2 regions of the Streptomyces sp. HP-A2021 genome follow, and region 1 is predicted to be linked to the other one. Evidence: predicted binding sites of a transcription regulator. Region 1 holds the regulator's gene; the other holds the start of a gene.
What was found. The regulator HrcA, encoded in region 1, represses chaperone genes, less so after heat shock. The targets are predictions, from matches to a motif close to TTNGCACTCNGNNNNNCNGAGTGCNAA.
Positions count from the first base shown of each region.

Region 1 (11,883 bases):
GTCGGTGCTGGGGCCGGGGCGTTGCGCAGCCCGGCGGAGCGGGGTGCCGCTGCGCCGACCCGTGCCGCCCCAGCGGCACGACTGCCCGCAGCTAAGCGGCATGCAGCAGCCCGGCGGAGCGGGGTGCCGCTGCGCCCACCCGTGCCGCCCTGGGGGCACCTCCCAGGCCCTTAAGGCACTGGGGGAGGCACGCATGCCCGCAGCTAGGCCGTCACGAAGTCGATCAGTTCCTCGACCCTGCCCAGCAGGGCCGGCTCCAGGTCCTTGTACGACCGTACGGCCGACAGGATCCGCTGCCAGGCCGCGCCCGTGTTCTCCGGCCAGCCCAGCGCGCTGCACACCCCCGTCTTCCAGTCCTGGCCGCGCGGGATCCGGGGCCATGCCTCGATGCCCAGGGACGACGGTTTCACCGCTTCCCAGATGTCGATGTAGGGGTGGCCCACGACCAGGGCGTGCTCGCTCGTCACCGACTCGGCGATACGCCACTCCTTGCTGCCCGGCACCAGGTGGTCCACCAGGACGCCCAGCCGCGCGTCCGCGCCGGGGGCGAAGTCGGCGACGATCGACGGCAGGTCGTCGACGCCCTCCAGATACTCCACTACCACGCCCTCGATGCGCAGGTCGTCGCCCCAGACCTTCTCGACCAGCTCGGCGTCGTGCCGGCCCTCGACGTAGATGCGCCCGGCGCGGGCCACGCGGGCGCGGGCGCCGGGGACGGCCACCGAACCGGACGCCGTACGGGTGGGACGTGCGGGGCCGGCGGGCGAGGGGCGCACCAGCGTCACGACCCTGCCCTCCAGGAGGAAGCCGCGCGGCTCCAGGGGGAACACCCGGTGCTTGCCGAAGCGGTCCTCCAGGGTCACCGTGCCCGCCTCGCAGCGGATCACCGCACCGCAGAAACCGGTCCCGGCCTCCTCGACCACCAGGCCCGGCTCCGCCGGAACCTCGGGCACCGGCTTCGGCTTCTTCCACGGCGGGGTCAGGTCCGGAGAGTACTGGCGCATTCGAATGACGATAGGAGAAGGCGTACGGCGATCACCGCGACACGCCGAAATGCGCCGCCAGCGCGTCGCGCTGGGCGCGCACGAACGCCGCGTCCACCACCGCTCCGTGACCGGGCACGTACAGCGCGTCCTCGCCGCCCAGGTCGAGCAGCCGGTCCAGGGCGGCCGGCCAGTGCGACGGCACGGCGTCGGGGCCCGCCTGCGGCTCGCCGGACTCCTCGACCAGGTCGCCGCAGAACACCACCTCCGGATCCCCCGGCACCAGCACCGCCAGGTCGTGCGCGGTGTGCCCGGGGCCCACGTTGGCCAGCAGCACCTGGCGCCCGCCGCCCAGGTCGAGGGTCCACTCGCCGGAGACCAGGTGGCGGGGCGCGACCAGCCGGTCCGCCGCCTCCTGCGCGGTGGTCTCCGCCAGGCCGCCTCGCACCGCGTCGGCGCGCAGCTCCTCGCGGTCCCGGACGCGCGTCAGCACCGCGTCCACGCCCACCGCGCCGAACACCTCCGCGTCCGTGAACTCCGCCACCCCGAAGACATGGTCGAAGTGGGGATGGGTCAGCGCGAGATGCGTCACACGGTGACCGGTGAGCGACCGCGCCTGCTCGCGCAACCGCGCGCCCTCGGCCGGGCTCGACCCCGCGTCGATCATGAGGACCGCGCCCTCACCGGCGACCAGCCCCGCCGTGCAGTCCCACACCGGGAGCCGGCACCGCCCCACCCCGGCGGCCACGCGTTCCCATCCGAGCTCTTCCCAAGTCACCGTCATACGGCGACGCTAGCGGTGACCGCCGCCCTGGGCACGACAGCACGCGACCAGCCTTGCCGGGGGTGTACCTCACCGCCGTACACTGGGCGGGGAATGCTGGCACTCGCACGCGCAGAGTGCCAGGCCTCACAGGCAGGACACCAGGCGGACGACTTCTGGAGGTGTGCGCGAATGCTCAGTGAACGCAGGCTTCAGGTGCTGCGCGCCATCGTCCAGGACTACGTCGGCACCGAGGAGCCGGTGGGCTCCAAGGCCCTCACCGAGCGGCACAACCTCGGCGTCTCGCCGGCCACCGTCCGCAACGACATGGCAGCCCTGGAGGACGAGGGGTACATCGCCCAGCCGCACACCAGCGCCGGGCGCATCCCCACCGACAAGGGCTACCGGCTGTTCGTGGACAAGCTGGCCGGGGTCAAGCCGATGACCGCGCCCGAGCGGCGCGCGATCCAGAACTTCCTCGAGGGAGCCGTCGACCTCGACGACGTCGTGGCGCGTACGGTGCGGCTGCTGGCCCAGCTCACGCGCCAGGTCGCCGTCGTGCAGTACCCGTCGCTGACCCGCTCGACCGTGCGCCACGTGGAGCTGCTCGCTCTCGCGCCCGCGCGGCTGATGCTCGTGCTGATCACGGACACCGGGCGGGTCGAGCAGCGCGTGGTCGACTGCCCGGCGCCCTTCGGCGAGGCCTCGCTCGCGGATCTGCGCGCGCGGCTCAACAGCCGGGTGGCGAACCGCCGTTTCGCGGATGTGCCGAGTCTGGTGGAGGATCTGCCGGAGGCGTTCGAGCACGAGGACCGGGGTACGGTCTCCACGGTGCTCTCCACACTTCTGGAGACGCTCGTCGAGGAGAACGAGGAGCGGCTGATGATCGGCGGCACCGCCAACCTGACCCGCTTCGGGCACGACTTTCCCCTCACGATCCGGCCGGTGCTGGAGGCGCTGGAGGAGCAGGTCGTGCTCCTCAAGCTGCTCGGCGAGGCGAAGGATCCGGGCGTGACCGTACGTATCGGTCATGAGAACGCCCACGAAGGACTCAACTCCACGTCCGTCGTGTCGGTCGGCTACGGTTCGGGCGGCGAGGCTGTCGCCAAGCTCGGCGTGGTCGGACCGACCCGCATGGACTACCCGGGAACGATGGGAGCGGTACGCGCAGTGGCACGGTACGTCGGACAGATCCTGGCGGAGTCGTAGTGGCCACGGACTACTACGCCGTACTCGGCGTGCGCCGCGACGCGTCGCAGGAAGAGATCAAGAAGGCCTTCCGGCGGCTCGCGCGCGAGCTGCACCCGGACGTCAACCCCGATCCGAAGACCCAGGAGCGGTTCAAGGAGATCAACGCCGCCTACGAGGTGTTGTCGGACCCGCAGAAGAAGCAGGTCTACGACCTCGGCGGCGACCCGCTCTCGCAGGCCGGGGGCGGCGGCGCGGGCGGCTTCGGGGCCGGCGGCTTCGGGAACTTCTCCGACATCATGGACGCGTTCTTCGGCACGGCGTCGCAGCGCGGTCCGCGCTCGCGCACCCGCCGCGGCCAGGACGCGATGATCCGCATCGAGGTGGAGCTCGACGAGGCGGCCTTCGGCACGACGAAGGACATCCAGGTCGACACGGCGGTCGTCTGCAACACCTGTAACGGTGAGGGCGCGGCGCCGGGGACCTCCGCCCAGACGTGCGACATGTGCCGCGGTCGCGGTGAGGTGTCCCAGGTCACGCGGTCCTTCCTCGGCCAGGTCATGACCTCGCGGCCCTGCCCGCAGTGCCAGGGCTTCGGCACCGTGGTGCCCACGCCGTGCCCGGAGTGCGCGGGTGACGGGCGCGTGCGGTCGCGCCGTACGCTCACGGTCAAGATCCCGGCCGGTGTCGACAACGGCACGCGGATCCAGCTCGCCGGTGAGGGCGAGGTCGGGCCCGGCGGCGGTCCCGCGGGCGACCTGTACGTCGAGATCCACGAACTGCCGCACTCGCAGTTCCAGCGGCGCGGCGACGACCTGCACTGCACGGTCACGCTGCCGATGACGGCGGCCGCCCTCGGCACGAAGGTGCCGCTGGAGACGCTGGACGGCCTGGAGGAGGTCGACATCCGCCCGGGCACCCAGTCCGGCCAGTCGATCCCGCTGCACGGCCGCGGAGTCACACACCTGCGGGGCGGCGGACGCGGCGACCTCATCGTCCACGTCGAGGTCCAGACCCCGAACAAGCTGGACGTCGAGCAGGAGCGCCTGCTCCGCGAGCTGGCCAAACTGCGCGGCGAGGAACGGCCCACGGGTCAGTTCCAGCCGGGGCAGCAAGGGCTGTTCTCGCGGTTGAAGGACGCGTTCAACGGGCGGTGACGCCGGCTCCCCAGGGGGCCTGCGGGTGGCTTTTCCTCTGGTCTATGCCACACGGCAGGCCGGTTTCGGAGTAGTCCGGAGGACGTGACAACATGCGGTCATGTCCTCCGCGCTGACCGATCTCTTCCCCCACCCGATCGTGCAGGCCCCCATGGCGGGCGGCGTCTCCGTGCCGAAGCTCGCCGCCGCCGTGTGCGAGGCGGGCGGGCTCGGGTTCCTCGCCGCCGGGTACAAGACCGCCGACGGGATGTACGAGGAGATCAAGCAGCTGAGGAGCCTCACCGGCAGGCCCTTCGGCGTGAACCTCTTCATGCCGCAGCCGGAGTACGCCGACCCCGCCGCCATCGACGTCTACGCCCACCAGCTGGCCGGCGAGGCCTCCTGGTACGAGGCCGAGTTGGGCGACCCCGACAGCGGCCGTGACGACGGCTACGAGACCAAGCTCGCGGTCCTGCGCGACAACCCCGTGCCGGTGGTGTCGTTCCACTTCGGCGCACCGAGCCGGGAGGTCGTCGACGCCCTGCACCGGGTCGGCACCTTCGTCCTGGTCACCGCCACCACCCCGGACGAGGCCCGGGCCGTCGAGCGGGCGGGCGCGGACGCGGTCATCGCGCAGGGCGTCGAGGCCGGCGGCCACCAGGGCACGCACCGGGACCTCCCCGAGACGGACGGCTGCGGCATCGGGCTGCTGTCGCTGGTCGCCCAGATCCGGGAGACCGTCAGCATCCCGATCATCGCCGCCGGCGGCATCATGCGCGGCGGCCAGATCGCCGCCGTCCTCGCCGCGGGCGCGAGCGCGGCCCAGCTCGGCACCGCGTTCCTCGCCACCGCCGAGTCGGGCGCGAACGCCCTGCACAAGCAGGCGCTGACCCACCCCCTGTTCGTCCGTACGGAGTTGACCCGGGCCTTCTCCGGGCGCCCGGCGCGCGGCCTGGTCAACCGCTTCCTGCGCGAGCACGGCCCGTACGCGCCCGCCGCCTATCCCGAGATCCACCACCTCACCGCGCCGCTGCGCAAGGCCGCCGCCAAGGCGGGGGACGCGCAGGGCATGGCGCTGTGGGCCGGGCAGGGCCACCGGATGGCGCGGGAGCTGCCCGCCGGGCAGCTCGTGGAGGTGCTGGCCGGTGAACTCGCCGCGGCGCGGACAGCGTTGTCGGGCGGAGGCGGAGTGCGATGACAGCTCCGGTGTTCGTGGTCGAGCACTTCGACGCGGGCGGAGGCGGCCGCTATGTCCTCGACGGCCCGGAGGGACGGCACGCCGTCTCCGTGAAGCGGCTGCGTCCCGGAGAGGACGTGGTCCTCACGGACGGGGCCGGGCGCTGGGCGGACGGTGTCGTGCTCGACACCGAGGGCAAGGACCGGCTGATCGTCCGGCTGGACCCGGTGACGGAGGAGCCGCCGGAGCAGCCGCGGGTGACCGTCGTCCAGGCGCTGCCCAAGGGCGACCGCGGGGAGCTGGCCGTCGAGACGATGACCGAGGTCGGCGTCGACGCGATCGTGCCCTGGGCGGCGGCGCGCTGCATCACGCAGTGGAAGGGCGACCGCGGGCTGAAGGCGCTGGGCAAGTGGCGGGCGACGGCCCGGGAGGCGGGCAAGCAGTCCCGCCGGGTGCGCTTCCCGCAGGTCGCGGAGGCGGCGACGACCAAGCAGGTCGCGGCGCTGCTGGCCGGTGCCGACTTCGCCGCCGTGCTGCACGAGAGCGGGGACGAGGCGCTGGCGACGGCCGAACTGCCGTCGTCCGGCGAGATCGTGCTCGTCGTGGGGCCCGAAGGGGGCGTGGCGCCGGAGGAGTTGGCGCTGTTCGCACAAGCGGGGGGCAAGGCGTATCGCCTCGGGCGCAGTGTGCTGCGCACATCGACTGCCGGGACCGCGGCCACGGCCGTGCTCCTGGCTCGCACCGGCCGCTGGACCTGAACCCTTCTCGGAGGCACCGTGGAACTCGCACAGGTACGACTGCTCGTGACCGACTTCGCCGCCTGCTACCGCTTCTACGGCGAGGTCCTCGGCCTCAAGCCGCAGTCGGGGGCGGCGGACGGGCCGTACGAGAAGTTCAGCCCCGCCGTGGGCTCGGCGGGGATCGCCCTCCAGGACCGCACGATGATGGCCGAGGTCCTGGACGAGTTGGGCGACACGGCGAACGGCCACCGCTCCCTGGTCGTCCTGCGCGTCGACGCCCTGGACGCGTACTGCGAGGAGGTCACGATGCGCGGCGCCACGATCCTCCACGGTCCGGCCCACCTGACCGACCGCCTGCGCGTCGCCCACCTCAAGGACCCCGAGGGCAACTTGGTCGAGCTGCAGGAGTGGTTGCTGCTGCGCGGCTGACGCCTTTGCGCCCTACCGCGCGGCCCCCGACGGTGGCAGGCTCCCCTCCATGGGGGTACTGAGGAGGATTCGGCGAGGGCCGCGCAACCGTACGGTGGCGGTCGCGGTGACCTGCGCGGTGGCTGCCGTCGGCGGCGTGGTGGCGTGTGAACCCGGTGGCGGGATCAGTTCCGCGTCCGTCGCGTACACCACCGACGAGGCCGTCACCAAGGAGCTGAACCGGCAGAAGGCCGGCGTGCGTTGGCTCACGTGCACCGCCTCCTACGGGGATTCCGGCCAGGGCGGGAAGCCGTCGCCGTCGGCGAGTGAGAGGACCGTCGCCACCGTCGACTGCGAGGGGGAGACGGAGGACGGGAAGGACATCACCGTCGACGGCAAGGTCACCCACGCGCTGGACGGCGCCTGTGTGCGCGGGAACATCACCGCCAAGGTGGACGGCAAGGTGTGGTTCGAGGTCGACGGGCTCGGCGACTGCAACTCCACCAGCCCGCCGCCCGTCGGAGGCGGGCCCCCGAACGGGCAGCCCGGCCCCACCGTCACCGTGACCGTCACGCAGACCATCTGGTGTGACCGGTACCCGGACTGCCGCCCTGTCGAGGGCAAGTGATCCGAACCCTGTCCGTACGACGGCCTCCCTGCATAGGGTGATCGGGTGACACAGTCCGCATCGCCTGCTTACCTCCGTTTCCCGCACGTGCACGGTGACCTGGTCGCCTTCACCGCCGAGGACGACGTGTGGCTCGCTCCTCTCGACGGCGGACGGGCCTGGCGGGTCAGCGCCGAGAACGTGCCGGTGACCCTGCCCCGCATCTCGCCCGACGGCACCACCGTCGCCTGGACCTCCACCCGGGACGGCGCCCCCGAGGTGCACATCGCCCCGGTCGACGGCGGCCCCGCCAAGCGCCTGACGTACTGGGGCAGTCTGAAGACACAGGTGCGCGGCTGGACCCCGGACGGCGAGGTGCTCGCGATCAGCTCCCACGGGCAGGCGAGCCTGCGGCGCACGTGGGCGCGTGCCGTGCCGCTCGACGGCGGTCCGGCCACCACGCTGCCGTACGGGCCGGTCGGTGACATCGCCTTCGGGCCGAGTGTCGTCCTGCTGTCCGCGCCGATGGGGCGCGAGGCCGCCTGGTGGAAGCGGTACCGGGGCGGTACCGCCGGGAAGCTGTGGATCGACCCCGACGGAGACGGCGAGTTCGTACGGCTCCACGAGGGGCTGGACGGGAACATCGAGTACCCGCTGTGGGTGGGGGACCGGATCGCCTTCCTCTCCGACCACGAGGCCACCGGCGCGCTGTACTCCTCCCTCGCCGACGGATCCGACCTGCGCCGGCACACACCGCTCGACGGTTTCTACGCCCGGCACGCGGCGACCGACGGCACCCGTGTCGTCTACTCCAGCGCCGGTGAGCTGTGGGTGCTGGACGACCTGGACGGGGCGGAGCCGCGGCGGCTCGACGTGCGGCTCGGCGGACAGCGCGTCGACCTCCAGCCGTTCCCCGTGAACGCCTCCCGGTGGTTCGGGTCGGCGTCCCCGGACCACACCGCGCGCGGCAGCGCCGTGTCCGTACGCGGCTGCGTCCACTGGGTCACCCACCGCTCCGGCCCGGCCCGCGCCCTGGCCGCGACGCCCGGCGTCCGGGCCCGGCTGCCGCGGACGTTCCGCGCGGACGGCGAGGAGTGGGTGGTGTGGGTCACGGACGCCGAGGGCGACGACGCCCTGGAGTTCGCGCCCGCCACCGGCCTCACCCCGGGGGCGACACCGCGCCGGCTCGCCGCCGGGCAGCTCGGCAGGGTGCTGGAGCTCGCCATGGCACCGGACGGCAGCCGTGCGGCCGTGGCCTCCCACGACGGGCGCCTGCTGCTCGTGGAGCGGGAGACGGGCGAGGTGCGGGAGGTGGACCGCAGCGAGGACGGTGACGTCTCCGGGCTGGTCTTCTCACCCGACTCCTCCTGGCTCGCCTGGTCCCACCCCGGCCCGCGCCCCCTGTCGCAGCTGAAGCTCGCCAACACCACCGACCTGTCGGTCACCGAGGCCACCCCGCTGCGCTTCCAGGACTACGCGCCGGCGTTCACGACGGACGGCAAGCACCTCGCGTTCCTGTCGACCCGCTCCTTCGACCCGGTCTACGACGAGCACGTCTTCGACCTGGCCTTCGTGGAGGGTGCCCGGCCGCATCTGATCACCCTCGCGGCCACCACGCCCTCCCCGTTCGGGCCCCAGCGGCACGGCCGGTCCTTCGAGACGCCCGACCGGGAGGAGACCCCCGACAGCGAGGGCACCCCCACCACCCGCATCGACCTCGAAGGCCTCGCCGACCGCATCGTGCCCTTCCCGGTCGAGGCCGCCCGCTACTCCAACCTGCGTGCCGCCAAGGACGGCGTCCTGTGGCTGCGCCACCCGGTCGCCGGTGTGCTCGGCGCGTCCCGGGCCACCCCGGACGACCCCGAGCCCAAGTCCGAGCTGGAGCGGTACGACCTCGCCCAGCAGCGGATCGAGCATCTCGCCGTCGACGCCGACCACTTCGAGGTCAGCGGCGACGGCAAGCGGGTGCTGCTGTGGACCGACGGCCGGCTGAAGGTCGTCCCCAGCGACCGGCGCGCCTCCGGCGACGACGACAGCGACACCAACATCACCGTCGACCTGGGCCGCGTACGCCAGTTCGTCGACCCGGCCGCCGAGTGGCGGCAGATGTTCGACGAGAACGGCCGCATCATGCGCGACCACTTCTGGCGGCCGGACATGAGCGGCGTCGACTGGGACGGCGTCCTCGACCGCTACCGGCCGGTCGTGGACCGGCTCGCCACCCACGACGACCTGGTCGACCTGCTGTGGGAGGTGCAGGGCGAACTCGGCACCTCGCACGCCTACGTCACCCCGCGTGGCGGCTTCGGCGGCGGTCCCCGCCAGGGCCTGCTCGGCGCCGACATCTCCCGCCACGAGGACGGCACCTGGCGCGTCGACCGCATCCTGCCCTCCGAGACCTCCGACCCGGACGCCCGCAGCCCGCTGGCCGCGCCCGGTGTCGCCGTACGCCCCGGGGACGCGATCCTCGCGGTCGCCGGCCAGCCGGTCGACCCGGTGGCAGGACCCGGCCCGCTGCTGATCGGCACGGCGGGCAAGCCGGTGGAGCTGACCGTCTCCCCGTCCGGCGGCGGCGACCCGCGGCACGCCGTCGTCGTCCCGGTCGCCGACGAGGAGCCGCTGCGCTACCACGCCTGGGTCGCCGACCGGCGCGCCTACGTCCACGAGAAGTCCGGCGGCCGCCTCGGCTACCTCCACGTCCCGGACATGCAGGCCCCCGGCTGGGCCCAGATCCACCGCGACCTGCGCGTCGAGGTCGCCCGCGAGGGCCTGGTCGTCGACGTCCGGGAGAACCGCGGCGGCCACACCTCCCAGCTGGTCGTCGAGAAACTCGCCCGCCGCATCGTCGGCTGGGCCGTCCCCCGCGGCATGCGCCCCTACAGCTACCCCGAGGACGCCCCGCGCGGCCCGGTCGTGGCCGTCGCCAACGAGTTCTCCGGCTCCGACGGCGACATCGTCAACGCCGCGATCAAGGCCCTGGGCCTCGGTCCGGTGGTCGGCACCCGCACCTGGGGCGGCGTCATCGGCATCGACAGCCGCTACCGCCTGGTCGACGGCACCCTGGTCACCCAACCCAAGTACGCCTTCTGGCTGGAGGGTTACGAGTGGGGGGTGGAGAACCACGGGGTGGACCCGGACGTGGAGATCCTCCAGCGGCCCCAGGACTACGCGGCGGGCAGGGACACCCAACTGGACGAGGCCATCCGGCTCGCGTTGGAGAGTCTGGAGGCCAATCCCGCAAAAACGCCTCCGGCTTTGCCGACTTCTTAAGGGCGCGGGGCTGTATCGATTTGCGGCTCCGCCGCGTGGGCGCGACCAGCCCAAACGCGCCCGCACCCGACGACGATACGATGCCCGAGTCGGACCCCCATTCGGCCAACCCCCGGAGGAAACATGGCAGGGGAACCCCAGGACGACTGCCTGTTCTGCAAGATCGTCGCTGGAACCATCCCGGCGACGATCGTCCGCCAGACGGAAACGACTGTCGCGTTCCGCGACATAAACCCCCAGGCCCCCACCCACGTCCTGATCATCCCCAAGGCGCACTACGAGAACGCCGCCGCCCTCGCCGCCGCCGACCCGGCCCTCACCGCGGACGTGCTCCGCGAGGCCCGGGCCGTCGCCGACGAGGAGAAGCTGGACAGCTACCGCCTCGTCTTCAACACCGGCAGCGGCGCCGGCCAGACGGTCTGGCACGTGCACGGCCACGTGCTCGGCGGCCGCGGTCTCGACTGGCCTCCGGGGTAACGGGGTAGTCCGCCTTGTCCGTACGCGAACTCGTGGTGCTCGGCACCGCCAGCCAGGTCCCGACCCGCCACCGCAACCACAACGGCTACCTGCTCCGCTGGGACGGTGAGGGCATCCTGTTCGACCCCGGCGAGGGCACGCAGCGCCAGATGGTGCGTGCCGGGGTCGCCGCGCACGACCTGAACCGGATCTGCGTCACGCACTTCCACGGCGACCACGCACTCGGCTTGCCCGGGGTCATCCAGCGCATCAACCTCGACCAGGTGCCGCACGAGATCACCGCCCACTACCCGAAGTCCGGGCAGCGCTTCTACGAGCGGCTCCATTTCGCCACGCCCTTCCGCGCGACCGTCTCCCTCACCGAGGCCCCGGCCGACGGGGACGGTGTGCTCGCGGTCACGCCGTCGTACACGCTGGACACCCGCAGGCTGTCGCACTCGATCGAGTCGTACGGCTACCGGATCACCGAGCACGACGGCCGCCGCATGCTGCCCGAGCGGCTCGCCGCGCACGGCATCAAGGGACCGGACATCGGCCGGATCCAGCGCGAGGGCTCGCTCGGCGGGGTCTCGCTCGACGAGGTCAGCGAGCTGCGGCGCGGGCAGCGGTTCGCGTTCGTCATGGACACCCGCCTGTGCGAGGGGGTGTACGCGCTCGCCGAGGGCTGCGACATGCTCGTCATCGAGTCGACCTTCCTCGACGAGGACGAGCAACTCGCGGTGGAACACGGTCACCTGACGGCGGGTCAGGCTGCCCGGGTGGCCCGGGACGGCGGTGTGCGGCACCTCGTGCTGACCCACTTCAGCCAGCGCTACACCGACCCCGACGAGTTCGAGCGGCAGGCGCGGGCGGCGGGGTACGAGGGCGAGCTGACCGTGGCCCACGATCTGCTGAGGGTGCCGGTTCCGAAGCGTCGGTGAAACGCCCGTACGATGAATTGATGTCCCTCCCCAAAGCCGAACTGCACCTTCATATCGAAGGCACCCTGGAACCGGAACTCGCCTTCGAGCTCGCCACGCGCAACGGCCTCACGCTGCCGTACGCGGACACGGACGAGCTGCGCGAGGCCTACCGGTTCGAGGACCTCCAGTCGTTCCTGAACCTGTACTACGAGCTCATGGCCGTCCTGCGCAC
Region 1 is NZ_CP094344.1:6,619,336-6,631,218, forward strand. It holds gene MQE23_RS29905 (DUF3097 domain-containing protein) at 204-1,004, opposite strand; gene MQE23_RS29910 (MBL fold metallo-hydrolase) at 1,036-1,767, opposite strand; gene hrcA (heat-inducible transcriptional repressor HrcA) at 1,939-2,955, shown strand; gene dnaJ (molecular chaperone DnaJ) at 2,955-4,091, shown strand; gene MQE23_RS29925 (nitronate monooxygenase) at 4,192-5,268, shown strand; gene MQE23_RS29930 (16S rRNA (uracil(1498)-N(3))-methyltransferase) at 5,265-6,005, shown strand; gene MQE23_RS29935 (VOC family protein) at 6,024-6,416, shown strand; gene MQE23_RS29940 (hypothetical protein) at 6,466-7,023, shown strand; gene MQE23_RS29945 (S41 family peptidase) at 7,069-10,272, shown strand; gene MQE23_RS29950 (histidine triad nucleotide-binding protein) at 10,396-10,749, shown strand; gene MQE23_RS29955 (ribonuclease Z) at 10,764-11,669, shown strand; gene MQE23_RS29960 (adenosine deaminase) at 11,690-11,883, shown strand, end outside.

Region 2 (11,883 bases), 2.7 Mb from region 1:
CGGTCGGGACGCCGGGGTGGTGGGTGAGGACATGCGACGGGAACGAGTAGCAGCCCAGCATGGCCAGGGCGTCGGCCGCCCGGGGGCCGATCACCGCGATCCGGGTGTCGGGGGCGAGCGGGAGCAGGCCGTCGGGGTTGTCGAGCAGGACGACGGACTCCTCGGCCAGACGGCGGGCCAGGATCCGGTTGCCCGTCGAGTCGAGGTCGACCGGGGCGGCCGGCTCGGGAGTCCAGTCCTCGTCCAGCAGGCCCAGTTCGCATTTCTGGAGCAGGACGCGGCGGGCCGCGCGGTCCACGAGCTCCTCGGGGATCTCGCCTGAGCGGACCGCGTCCACCAGCGGCTCGCCGTAGCACTTGAGGCTCGGCAGTTCCACGTCGATGCCGGCCTCCAGGGCCGCGTGGGCCGCCTCGGCCGGGGTGCCGGCGACCCGGTGGAGGGTCTGGAGGAAGCCGATGCCGAAGTAGTCCGCGACGACCGTGCCGGTGAAGCCCCACTCCTCGCGCAGGAGTCCGGTCAGCAGCTCGGGGTCCCCCGAGGCCGGGACGCCGTCCCGTTCCGTGTAGGCGGCCATCACCGAACGGGCCCCGCCCTCGCGCAGCGCCATCTCGAAGGGCGGGAGCGTGACGTCCGCGAACTCGCGGGTGCCGGCCCGTACCGGGGCCAGGTTGCGGGCGCCGGCCGAGGAGGCGTACCCGGCGAAGTGCTTCAGCGTGGCGACGACCCCGGCCGACTCCAGGCCCCGCACATAGGCCGTGCCGACCGTGCCGACCAGGTACGGGTCCTCGCCGATCGTCTCCTCCACGCGGCCCCAGCGCGGATCGCGTACGACGTCCAGGACGGGCGCGAGGCCCTGGTGGACGCCGGCCGAGCGCAGGTCTTCGCCGATGCGGCGGGCCATCTCCTCGACCAGCGGGGGATCCCAGGTTGCGCCCCAGGCCAGCGGGACCGGGTAGGCCGTGGCCTGCCAGGCGGTGAAGCCGGCCAGGCACTCCTCGTGCGCGACCGCCGGGATGCCGAAGCGGCCGGCCTCGGTGATGCGGCGCTGGGCGCGGGCCAGTGCCTGCGCACCCAGCGCCGGGTCCACGGGGGCGGTGCCGAAGGAGCGCGTGAGCTGGCCCAGGCCGCGGGTGATCAGTTCGGACCATGCTTCGTCGGAGTAGTCGACCGTCATGTCGTGCTGGTGCGGAGCGACTCCGTCGCCGTCCGTCGAAGCGCCCACCCACACGCCGTACAGCTGGGCGGTCTTCTCCTCCAGGGTCATCCGGGAGAGCAGGTCGTCGACGCGGGCGGTGGCGGGCAGGGCGGGGTCACGCCAGGGCGCGGTGGTCATGAAGCTCCTGTCGGGTGGACGGACGGCCCTCTCAACGAATGTTTCGGTAAGTATGTCGAATGTTCCGGGAACCTATGGCGCCCGGGGGACTTCGTCAAGGGGGCCCGCAGGGATACGATCGCCGCCATGACATCCCCGGAGCCGGTTGAAAGCCGGACGCAAACACGGACGCAGGGGCGCAGCGCGCAGACGGCGACGCTCGCCGAGATCGCCCGTGAGGCCGGTGTGTCGGCGCCGACTGTTTCGAAGGTCCTCAACGGCCGGGCCGACGTCGCCCCCGCCACCCGGGCCCGCGTCGAGGAACTGCTGCGCGCCCACGGCTACCGGCGCCGCCGTGCCGAGGCGACCCGCTCGCCCCTGATCGACCTGGTCTTCCACGAGCTGGAGAGCGCCTGGGCGCTGGAAGTCATCCGGGGCGTGGAGAACGTGGCCCGGGACGCGGGGCTGAGCGTGGTGCTGTCGGAGAGCGCGGGGCGGCTCACCCCCGGGCGGACCTGGGCCGACCAGGTCGCCGCTCGCCGCCCGCACGGCGTGATCCTGGTCCTGTCCGGGCTCGACGAGTCCCAGCGGGCGCTGCTGACCAGCCGTGCCATCCCGTTCGTGGTGATGGACCCGGCCGGCGACCCGGGCGCCGACGTGCCCTCGATCGGCGCGACCAACTGGCAGGGCGGTCTCGCGGCCACCCGGCATCTGGTCGAGCTAGGGCACCGCAGGATCGGCGCGATCAGCGGGCCGACGCAGATGATGTGCAGCCGCGCCCGGGTCGACGGCTACCGGGCCGCGCTGGAGACGGCCGGGCTGCCGGTCGACCCCGCGCTGATCGCGAACGGCGACTTCCACCACGAGGCCGGCTACCGGCTGGGCCTGGAGCTGCTGCGCCGCCCGGACCGGCCGACCGCCGTCTTCGCCGGGAACGACCTGCAGGCGCTCGGTCTGTACGAGGCCGCGCGCGAGCTGGGCCTGCGCATCCCCGAGGACCTCAGCGTGGTCGGGTTCGACGATCTGCCGCTGGCGCCCCTGGTCGGGCCGCCGCTGACGACCGTACGGCAGCCGCTGACGGAGATGGCCGAGGCGGCGGCCAAGCTGGTCCTCGACCTCGGCCGCGAGGCGGGCACCCCGGCCGCCACCCGGGTGGAGCTGGCGACCAGCCTGGTGGTGCGCAGCAGTACGTCGGCGCCCGCCGGCTGACCTGTGTTGCTGCATCGACGGGTGTTCCGGACGCCTCCACCCCTGCACGAAGCCAATCGGTTGCACCATCGAAACTTTCGGAGGCGCTCGCTCGCGGCATGACGGGTCGGTGCTTGGCGGCCTTGGGGTGAGAACGGACCGAGAAGTCTGAGAATTTCCGAAGAAAAAGCTCCCTGGGGTCCCTGCTCGTCATAATTCGGACTTACGTTCCTGCCCGTGACGGGACGTGACGGACACGGGGGCGGGAACGAGGACGCGGGCAGAGCAGTGGGCCGGCGGCCGAGAGCGCTGCGGATCGCCGGCCTCGCCCTGGCGGGTGCGCTGGTGCTGGGCATCGGCTCGGCGGGCTGGGCCTACTGGCATCTCAACGACAACATCACCAGCGTCGACATCGACAACGCGCTGGGCGACAACCGCCCGCCCAAGCCGGTGGTCACGCCGTCTCCCTCCGCCTCGGCCCTGCCCGGCGAGGCCCTCAACATCCTGGTCCTGGGGTCCGACTCGCGCAGCGGCGAGGAGAACCAGAGGCTCGGCGGCGGCGACAGCACCGGTGCCCGCTCCGACACGGCGATGGTCGTCCACCTCGACGCCGGGCGTACCAGCGCGACGGTGGTGAGCATCCCGCGCGACACCCTGGTCACCCGCCCCTCCTGCCCGCGCCCGTCCGGCGGGTCGACGGCCGTCGCCTACAACTCCATGTTCAACAACGCGTACGCGGTGGGCGGTCCGGTCTGCGCGGTGAAGACGGTCGAGTCGATGACCGACGTCCGCATGGACCACTACATCGAGATCGACTTCTCCGGCTTCGCCAAACTCGTGGACGCGCTCGGCGGCGTCACCGTCACCACGGACGAGGACATCGCCGACGACGACAGCCATCTGCGCCTCAAGGCGGGCACCCACCACCTGGACGGCACACAGGCCCTCGCCCTGGCCCGCACCCGGCACGGCATAGGCGACGGCAGCGACCTGGGCCGCATAGGCCTCCAGCAGAAGCTGGTGAAGGCACTGCTGGACCAGATCGCCGCGCAGGACCTGCTCACCGACCCGGCGAAGCTGTACCGGGTCGCGGACGCCGTGACCGCCGGCCTCACCACCGACACCGGCCTGGACTCCCTCGCCGAGCTGACCCGGCTCGGGCAGAGCCTGCAGGGCCTGTCGGCGAGCGCGGTGCGGACGGTGACGATGCCGGTGGTGCGGGCGCCGTCGGACCCCAACCGGGTGGTGGCCGAGGAGCCGGAGGCCCGGGAACTGTGGAAGTCGCTGCGCTGACCTGCGCGAACGTGCCCAGCGAAAATTCCCGGAGAAAAATCCGTCGAGCGTGTCGATCCGGCGGTCTCCCGGTCGACGCAGGGGTGAGAGCGAGGAAAGGCCTCGCTCCGCAGAGCCCCGAGGAGTCACCATGCCGCGCTTTCTCACCCTGATCCGCATCGACGAGAAGAACGCCCCCGCCGAGGGCCCGAGCCCCGAACTCCAGGAGCGCATGGGCAAGCTCCTGGAGGAGATCACCAAGGCCGGGGTCATGCTCGACACGGCCGGTCTCACCCCGACCTCGGACGGCACCCGGGTGACCTGGGAAGGCGGGCAGCTGTCCGTCACCGACGGGCCGTTCACCGAGTCCAAGGAGGTCATCGGCGGCTACTCGATCAGCCAGTGCAAGGACAAGGCCGAGGCGATCGAGTGGACCAAGCGGTTCCTGGCCCTGCACGAGGACTACTGGACGATCACCGCGGAGGTCCGGCAGATCGCCGAGGGCTGACCGGTCCTCCTTGGCCGGGCGGCGCCAGGGGTGTCTGATGGTGGGTTGTGACCCCGCAGCCCACCCCCTCCCCGGCGCCCCGGCCCGACCGGACCGCCGAGGCCATCGAGACGGTCTTCCGCATCGAGTCGCCCCGCATCATCGCCGGCGTCACCCGGGTCGTCCGGGACGTCGGCATCGCCGAGGAACTCGCGCAGGACGCGCTGGTCGCCGCGCTGGAGCGGTGGCCGCGGGACGGGGTGCCCGACAACCCGGGCGCCTGGCTCATGGCCACCGCCCGCAATCGCGCCGTCGATCTGGTCCGCCGCCGCGAGAACTACGCCCGCAAGCTGGCGGAGATCGGCCGGGACCTGTCGGCGGTGTCTCCCCCGGAGGAGCCCGCCGACCCGGACGACATCGACGACGACCTGCTCCGCCTGGTCTTCACCGCCTGCCACCCGGTCCTGTCCACCGAGGCCCGCACCGCCCTCACCCTGCGCCTCCTCGGCGGCCTGACCACGGCCGAGATCGCCCGCGCGTTCCTGGTCCCCGAGCCGACCGTCGCGCAGCGCATCGTCCGCGCCAAGCGCACCCTGGCCACGAAGAACATCGCCTTCGAGGTGCCCTACGGCCCCGACCGCGAGGCCCGCCTCGGCTCGGTCCTCGACGTCATCTACCTCGTCTTCAACGAGGGGTACGCCGCCACGGCCGGCGACGACTGGCTCCGCCCGTCCCTGTGCGAGGACGCCCTGCGCCTGGCCCGGGTGCTCTCGGCCCTCATGCCGAAGGAACCCGAAGTGCACGGCCTGACCGCGCTCCTGGAGTTCCAGGCGTCCCGCACGGCGGCGCGCACGGGCCCCTCCGGCGAACCGGTCCTCCTCAAGGACCAGAACCGCGCCCGCTGGAACCGCATGCTCATCGCCCGCGGCGTCGCCGCACTGGGCAGGGCCGAGGCCACCTCCTCCGGCGCCCCGGGCCCGTACCTCCTCCAGGCCGCCATCGCCGCCTGCCACGCGCACGCTTACACGTACGAGGAGACCGACTGGCCCCGCATCGCCACGCTGTACGGCCTCCTGGCCGCCCGTACCCCGTCCCCGGTCGTGGAGCTGAACCGCGCGGTGGCCGTCTCGATGGCCGAGGGCCCGGAGGCCGCCCTGCCCCTCATCGACGCGCTGCGCGGCGACCCCGCCCTGCGGGACTACCACCTGCTGCCCAGCGTCCGCGGTGACCTCCTCGCCCGCCTCGGCCGCACGGCGGAGGCCCGGGCGGAGTTCGAACGGGCGGCCTCCCTGACGCGGAACGAGCGGGAGCGGGAACTGCTGCTGCGGCGGGCGGCGCAGCAGTCCTGAAGGTCAGGCCGGATGCCCGATGAGCATCGCCGGCGCTCCCGCCACCCGCGTCAGGAACACCGTCGCCGCGTGCGGGCCGTGCGGCTTGACCTTCCTGCGGAGTTCCTCCGGCTCGACCGCCGAACCCCGCTTCTTCACGGTGAGGTTGCCGACCTCCCGCTCCCGCAGCAGGGCCTTCAGCTTCTTGACGTTGAAGGGGAGGTGGTCGGTGATCTCATAGGCGGTGGCGTACGGGGTCGGGCGCAGCTCGTCCGCGGTGACGTACGCGATCGTCGCGTCCAGCAGGCCGCCGTCGAGTTCCTCGGCCACCTCGGCGACCAGGTGGGCCCGGATGGCGGCGCCGTCGGGCTCGTACAGGTAACGGCCGGGCGGGCGGACCTCCGGGTCGGGCAGGCCGCGGGAGAGCAGGGTACGGGGGCCCGGCAGCAGGGTGGCCCGTACCGCCCCGGGCTCGGTGCCGAACCACAGCACCGCCTCCTTCACGTCGCCGCCGTCGGAGATCCACTCGGCCTCGGCGTCCTCGGGGACCGCCTCGTGCGGGATGCCGGGGGCGATCTTCAGCGCGGCGGTGCTAGGGGCGCGGCGGGCCGCGGACACCGCCCAGGACAGCGGCGGTGAGTACGCCTCGGGGTCGAAGATCCGGCCCCGGCCGCCGCGCCTGGCCGGATCGACGAACACGGCGTCGTGACCGGCCGTGTCCACCTCCGTGACATCCGCCTCCCGCACCTCGATCAGGCCGGACAGCCCCAGCACCTCGGCGTTCGCCCGCGCCGCCGCGGCCGTCGCCGGGTCCCGGTCGACGGCCAGGACCCGGATCCCGGCCCGGGCCAGCGCGATCGCGTCACCGCCGATGCCGCAGCACAGGTCGGCGACCGAGGTCACGCCCGACTCCGCGAACCGCCGCGCCCGGTAGGCCGCCACACTCGCCCGGGTCGACTGCTCCACCCCGTTCGGCGTGAAGAACATCCGCGCCGCGTCCTGTGCCCCGAACTTCACCACCGCCCGCTGCCGCAGCCGCGCCTGGCCCAGCGCCGCCGACACCAGCTCGGCGGGGTGCTCGCGGCGCAACCGGGTCGCGACGGCCAGCTCCCGCGCCGGATCGGTGTCCCGCACCTCGTCGAGGAGGGCGCGGCCTTCGGGGCTGAGGAGGAGGGCGAGGTCGTTCACCGGATCATTGTGGGCCACGGGTGGTGTGGGCGGTGGAGCAGTCCGGGCTGGTGCCCGTCGGTCCGCCCGGGACGCCGGTCGGTCCGGGCCGGCACGCGGGGCGGCCCGGGTCCCGCGCGGCGGGCTCCTGCTCCGTGGGCGTCCGCTGCTCCGGTGGCACCGGGCGCGGCGCCGGCTCCGGCAACCTGGGGCGCCGCCGGAACGAGGCATCCGGCCCGGTGGTCCGTCGTGCCGCGGAGTTCGGCCCGCCCCGGACTGGGCGGCGGGCCGTGGTCCGTCTGTGTGCGCGCCGAAAAGTCGGCCCGGGTCCGGTCCGGACGGTGTGTGGGCCACTCGGTGGATGGTGCGCCGCCCGTCGCGGTGTCGAGGCCGATCCGGGAGGACCGGCTGCGAGGATCCCGCATCATGCGAGCAGTCGTACAAAATGACAAAAGCCGGGCATCTGGCGGTGTGCGGATCGGCCTCGCCGTACTCACCCTCGCCGCCATCGCCTCGGGCTGCGCGCAGGGCGACAGCGGCCGGATCCCCCCGGCCGGCGGCCAGCAGCCCCTGGACGCGCCCCCGGCCCGCGCGCTCGACTCCTACGCCTCCAAACTGCGCGGCGCGCATGCCGTCCGGGTCGCCGCCGCGCAGCGCTGGGGGCTGAGGGCGGTCCCGCTGACCGCCCCGCCGGCCCCCGCGAAGAAGCCGAGGATCAGGACCCGCGAGGGCTTCGAGGTGCGCGGCCACCGCAGACTGAACCTCCCGCCCGTCTTCACCACCGTCCCCACCCGGGACAAGGTCGTCTTCCTCACCATCGACGACGGCGCGGAGAAGGACCCGGCGTTCCTGCGCATGATGACCGACCTGAAGGTCCCCTACAGCGCCTTCCTCAGCGGTTACCTGATCAAGGACGACTACCGCTACTTCGAGAAGATGCAGGACCGAGGCGTGGTCCTGAACAACCACACCCTGCGCCACCGCTACATGCGCGGCCTGTCGTACCGCGCGCAGAAACGCGAGATCTGCGGCATGCAGCGCCTCATCGAGAGGCGCTACGGCACCCGCCCGACCCTCTTCCGCCCGCCGTTCGGCAGCTACGACAGGGCGACCCTGCGCGCCGCCAAGGCCTGCGGCATCGAGTACGCCCCCCTCTGGAACGAGGAGGTCTTCGCCGACCGCTGGGAGTACCGGGAGTGGGACCGGAGGCTGCACCCGGGCGACATCGTCCTCACCCACTTCCGCGGCCGTGACCAGTGGCAGGGCACGATGCCGGACATGATCCGCCGCTTCCTGAACAAGGTCACGGCCGAGGGGTACGCGGTGGGCCGGCTGGAGGACTACCTGTGAGGCGTGGGTCGCCGGCCGCCGTGGTGTGCGCGGGAGCGATCCTGCTGGCCGGCTGCGCCGGAGCCGTCGGGGAGCGCGCGGGCGCGGACGGCCGGGGCCGGTCCCCGACACAACGTTCGAGCGACGTCCGCGGGCCGGACCCGGGCGGCCTCCCGCCCGTCGTGGACCACGTCCGCACCCACGACCGGGTGGTCTTCCTGACCTACGACGACGGCGCCGAGCGCGACCCCCGCTTCGTCGGCCTCGTCCGCGAACGGCGGCTTCCGGTCAGCATGTTCCTCACGGACAGCGTCGTAGGGCCCGGCTACGGCCACTTCGCCCGCCTCCGCGCGGTCGGCGCGTCCATCCAGAACCACACCCTCGACCACCCCGCCCTGCGCGGCCTGCCCTACGCCGGCCAGCGCGCCGAGATCTGCGGCCAGCAGCACAAGCTCCGCTCCCTCTTCGGCATCCGCCCCCGCCTCTTCCGCCCGCCCTACGGCACGTACGACACGACGACCCTGCACGCCGCCGCCGACTGCGGCATCCGGGCGGTCGTCCTCTGGCGGGCGTCCCTGGAGCCCGGCGGCACCCTGACCTACACCCGTGGCAAGCCCGGCCTGCGCCCCGGCGACATCGTCTCCGTACCGTCGGGGGAGCCCGCGTCCCCGACCCTGACGGAACGGACCGTGCGACTGCTGCGGGAGATCGAGGCGCGAGGACTGCGGGTCGGGCGGCTGGAGGACTACCTGTGATGTCTCGCCCGGCACCACATCCTGGCCGACGCGCCGCCCGGCAATTGGCACTCCGCTTGACCGAGTGCTAATCACAGTCATAGTCTCGGCTCTGGCACTCCCCACTGGAGAGTGCCAACACAGCGACGGGCAGGTCCGGCACCCGCGACGACGGATCCACCTGGTCGCCACCTCAGACAGTTAACCCCGTGAGATCTCCGAAGGGGGAGGTCGGATCGTGACGACCACCAGCTCCAAGGTTGCCATCAAGCCGCTCGAGGACCGCATCGTGGTCCAGCCGCTCGACGCCGAGCAGACCACCGCCTCTGGCCTGGTCATCCCGGACACCGCCAAGGAGAAGCCCCAGGAGGGCGTCGTCCTGGCCGTGGGCCCGGGCCGCTTCGAGGACGGCAACCGTCTTCCGCTCGACGTCTCCGTCGGCGACGTCGTGCTCTACAGCAAGTACGGCGGCACCGAGGTGAAGTACAACGGCGAGGAGTACCTCGTCCTCTCGGCCCGCGACGTGCTCGCGATCGTCGAGAAGTAATTCACCCCAAGCACATTGCTTTGAGCTGCGCCCCTGGCCCCCCGCGATCGCTAAGAAGCCGGGCGCCCGGGGCGCAGTGCCGTTAACCCTGATTCCGGAAGAGGGCTCACGCTCCCATGGCGAAGATCCTGAAGTTCGACGAGGACGCCCGTCGCGCCCTCGAGCGCGGCGTCAACAAGCTTGCCGACACGGTCAAGGTGACGATCGGCCCCAAGGGCCGCAACGTCGTCATCGACAAGAAGTTCGGCGCCCCCACCATCACCAACGACGGTGTCACGATCGCCCGCGAGGTCGAGATCGAGGACCCGTACGAGAACCTCGGCGCCCAGCTGGTCAAGGAGGTGGCGACCAAGACCAACGACATCGCGGGTGACGGTACGACCACCGCGACCGTGCTCGCCCAGGCGCTCGTGCGCGAGGGCCTGAAGAACGTCGCCGCCGGTGCCTCCCCGGCCGCCCTGAAGAAGGGCATCGACGCGGCCGTCGCCGCGATCTCCGAGGACCTGCTCGCCTCGGCCCGCCCGATCGACGAGAAGTCCGACATCGCCGCCGTCGCCGCGCTGTCCGCCCAGGACCAGCAGGTCGGCGAGCTCATCGCCGAGGCGATGGACAAGGTCGGCAAGGACGGTGTCATCACCGTCGAGGAGTCCAACACCTTCGGTCTGGAGCTGGACTTCACCGAGGGCATGGCCTTCGACAAGGGCTACCTGTCGCCGTACTTCGTGACGGACCAGGAGCGCATGGAAGCCGTCCTGGACGACCCGTACATCCTCATCACGCAGGGCAAGATCTCCGCCATCGCGGACCTGCTGCCGCTGCTGGAGAAGGTCATCCAGGCCAACGCCTCCAAGCCGCTGCTGATCATCGCCGAGGACGTCGAGGGCGAGGCCCTGTCGACCCTCGTCGTGAACAAGATCCGCGGCACCTTCAACGCCGTCGCGGTGAAGGCCCCCGGCTTCGGCGACCGCCGCAAGGCGATGCTGCAGGACCTGGCGGTCCTCACCGGCGCCACGGTCGTCTCCGAGGAGGTCGGCCTCAAGCTCGACCAGGTCGGCCTGGACGTCCTCGGCTCCGCCCGCCGCGTCACCGTCACCAAGGACGACACCACGGTCGTCGACGGCGCCGGCAACAAGGACGACGTGCAGGGCCGCGTCGCCCAGATCAAGGCCGAGATCGAGACCACCGACTCCGACTGGGACCGCGAGAAGCTCCAGGAGCGCCTCGCGAAGCTGGCCGGCGGCGTGTGCGTCATCCGTGTGGGTGCCGCCACCGAGGTCGAGCTCAAGGAGCGCAAGCACCGTCTGGAGGACGCCATCTCCGCGACCCGCGCCGCGGTCGAGGAGGGCATCGTCTCCGGTGGTGGCTCCGCCCTGGTCCACGCCGCCAAGGTCCTCGAGGGCAGCCTCGGCAAGACCGGCGACGAGGCCACCGGTGTCGCGGTCGTCCGCCGCGCCGTCGTCGAGCCGCTGCGCTGGATCGCCGAGAACGCCGGCCTGGAGGGCTACGTCATCACCTCCAAGGTCGCCGAGCTCGACAAGGGCCAGGGCTTCAACGCCGCCACCGGCGAGTACGGCGACCTGGTCAAGGCCGGCGTCATCGACCCGGTCAAGGTCACCCGCTCCGCCCTGGAGAACGCCGCCTCCATCGCCTCCCTCCTGCTCACGACCGAGACCCTGGTCGTCGAGAAGAAGGAAGAGGAGGAGCCGGCCGCCGCGGGCCACGGCCACGGCCACGCCCACTGAGGCACCGACCTCTGCGAGAAGCCCCCGCCCCGCCTCGCGCGGAACGGGGGCTTCTCCCGTATGCGGGTCCCGTCACAACTCCAGCGGGTCCAGCGCCCCGAGCTGCTGCATCAGCCCCAGCCGGTCGTACTGCCACCAGCCCTCGGCGATCTTCCCGTCCGGCGTGCACCGGTGGACGGTCGTCCCGGTCATGGTGACGTCCTTCCCGGTCGGCGGAATCCCGAGGAACTCCCCCTTGTGGTGCCCCTTCCAGGTCCACCGCGTGCACACCCGGTCGCCCTGGGCGATCTGGTCCTCGATCGTGAACGAGAAGTCGAAGCCTCCCCGCCACACCTCCACCTCGCGCCGGAACGCGTCCAGCCCGATGACGTCCTGCACATTGGACGGATCGTGGTCGTGGTAGCCCTCGATGAACACGTCGTTGAACGGGGGCGCCGCACCCTGCCCGGGCGCCAGCTCGAAGAACCTGCGCGCGGTGGCCGAGTTCAGCTGCTCGTCCCGCACCACGTCCAGGTCCGTGAACGTCGGCGTCTCGTCGCAGAGCGCCACCATGTCCTGGAAGATCCGGTCGGTCTCCGGAAGCCCGGAGTTGCGCATCGCCTCCTCGTACGACGGGAACTCCACGATCTCGACGATGTGCGAGGAGTCGGCCCGGTCCTTGGCCACCACACTGTGCGTCGCGGTCCGCTTCCCCTTGGTCTGCTCGACCCACCTGTCCATCAGCCGGTTCATCTCGTCGAGCCGGCTGGTCCTGCATTCGATGAGCTGTACGAAGGT
Region 2 is NZ_CP094344.1:3,932,022-3,943,904, reverse strand. It holds gene MQE23_RS17680 (glycoside hydrolase family 3 N-terminal domain-containing protein) at 1-1,333, opposite strand, end outside; gene MQE23_RS17675 (LacI family DNA-binding transcriptional regulator) at 1,460-2,521, shown strand; gene MQE23_RS17670 (LCP family protein) at 2,738-3,793, shown strand; gene MQE23_RS17665 (YciI family protein) at 3,924-4,280, shown strand; gene MQE23_RS17660 (RNA polymerase sigma factor) at 4,328-5,608, shown strand; gene MQE23_RS17655 (methyltransferase domain-containing protein) at 5,612-6,775, opposite strand; gene MQE23_RS17650 (polysaccharide deacetylase family protein) at 7,226-8,104, shown strand; gene MQE23_RS17645 (polysaccharide deacetylase family protein) at 8,101-8,838, shown strand; gene groES (co-chaperone GroES) at 9,056-9,364, shown strand; gene groL (chaperonin GroEL) at 9,481-11,106, shown strand; gene MQE23_RS17630 (ester cyclase) at 11,179-11,883, opposite strand, start outside.
Region 2: a site for HrcA is predicted at 8,883-8,909, ahead of groES (co-chaperone GroES). Genes of this name have one in related genera too.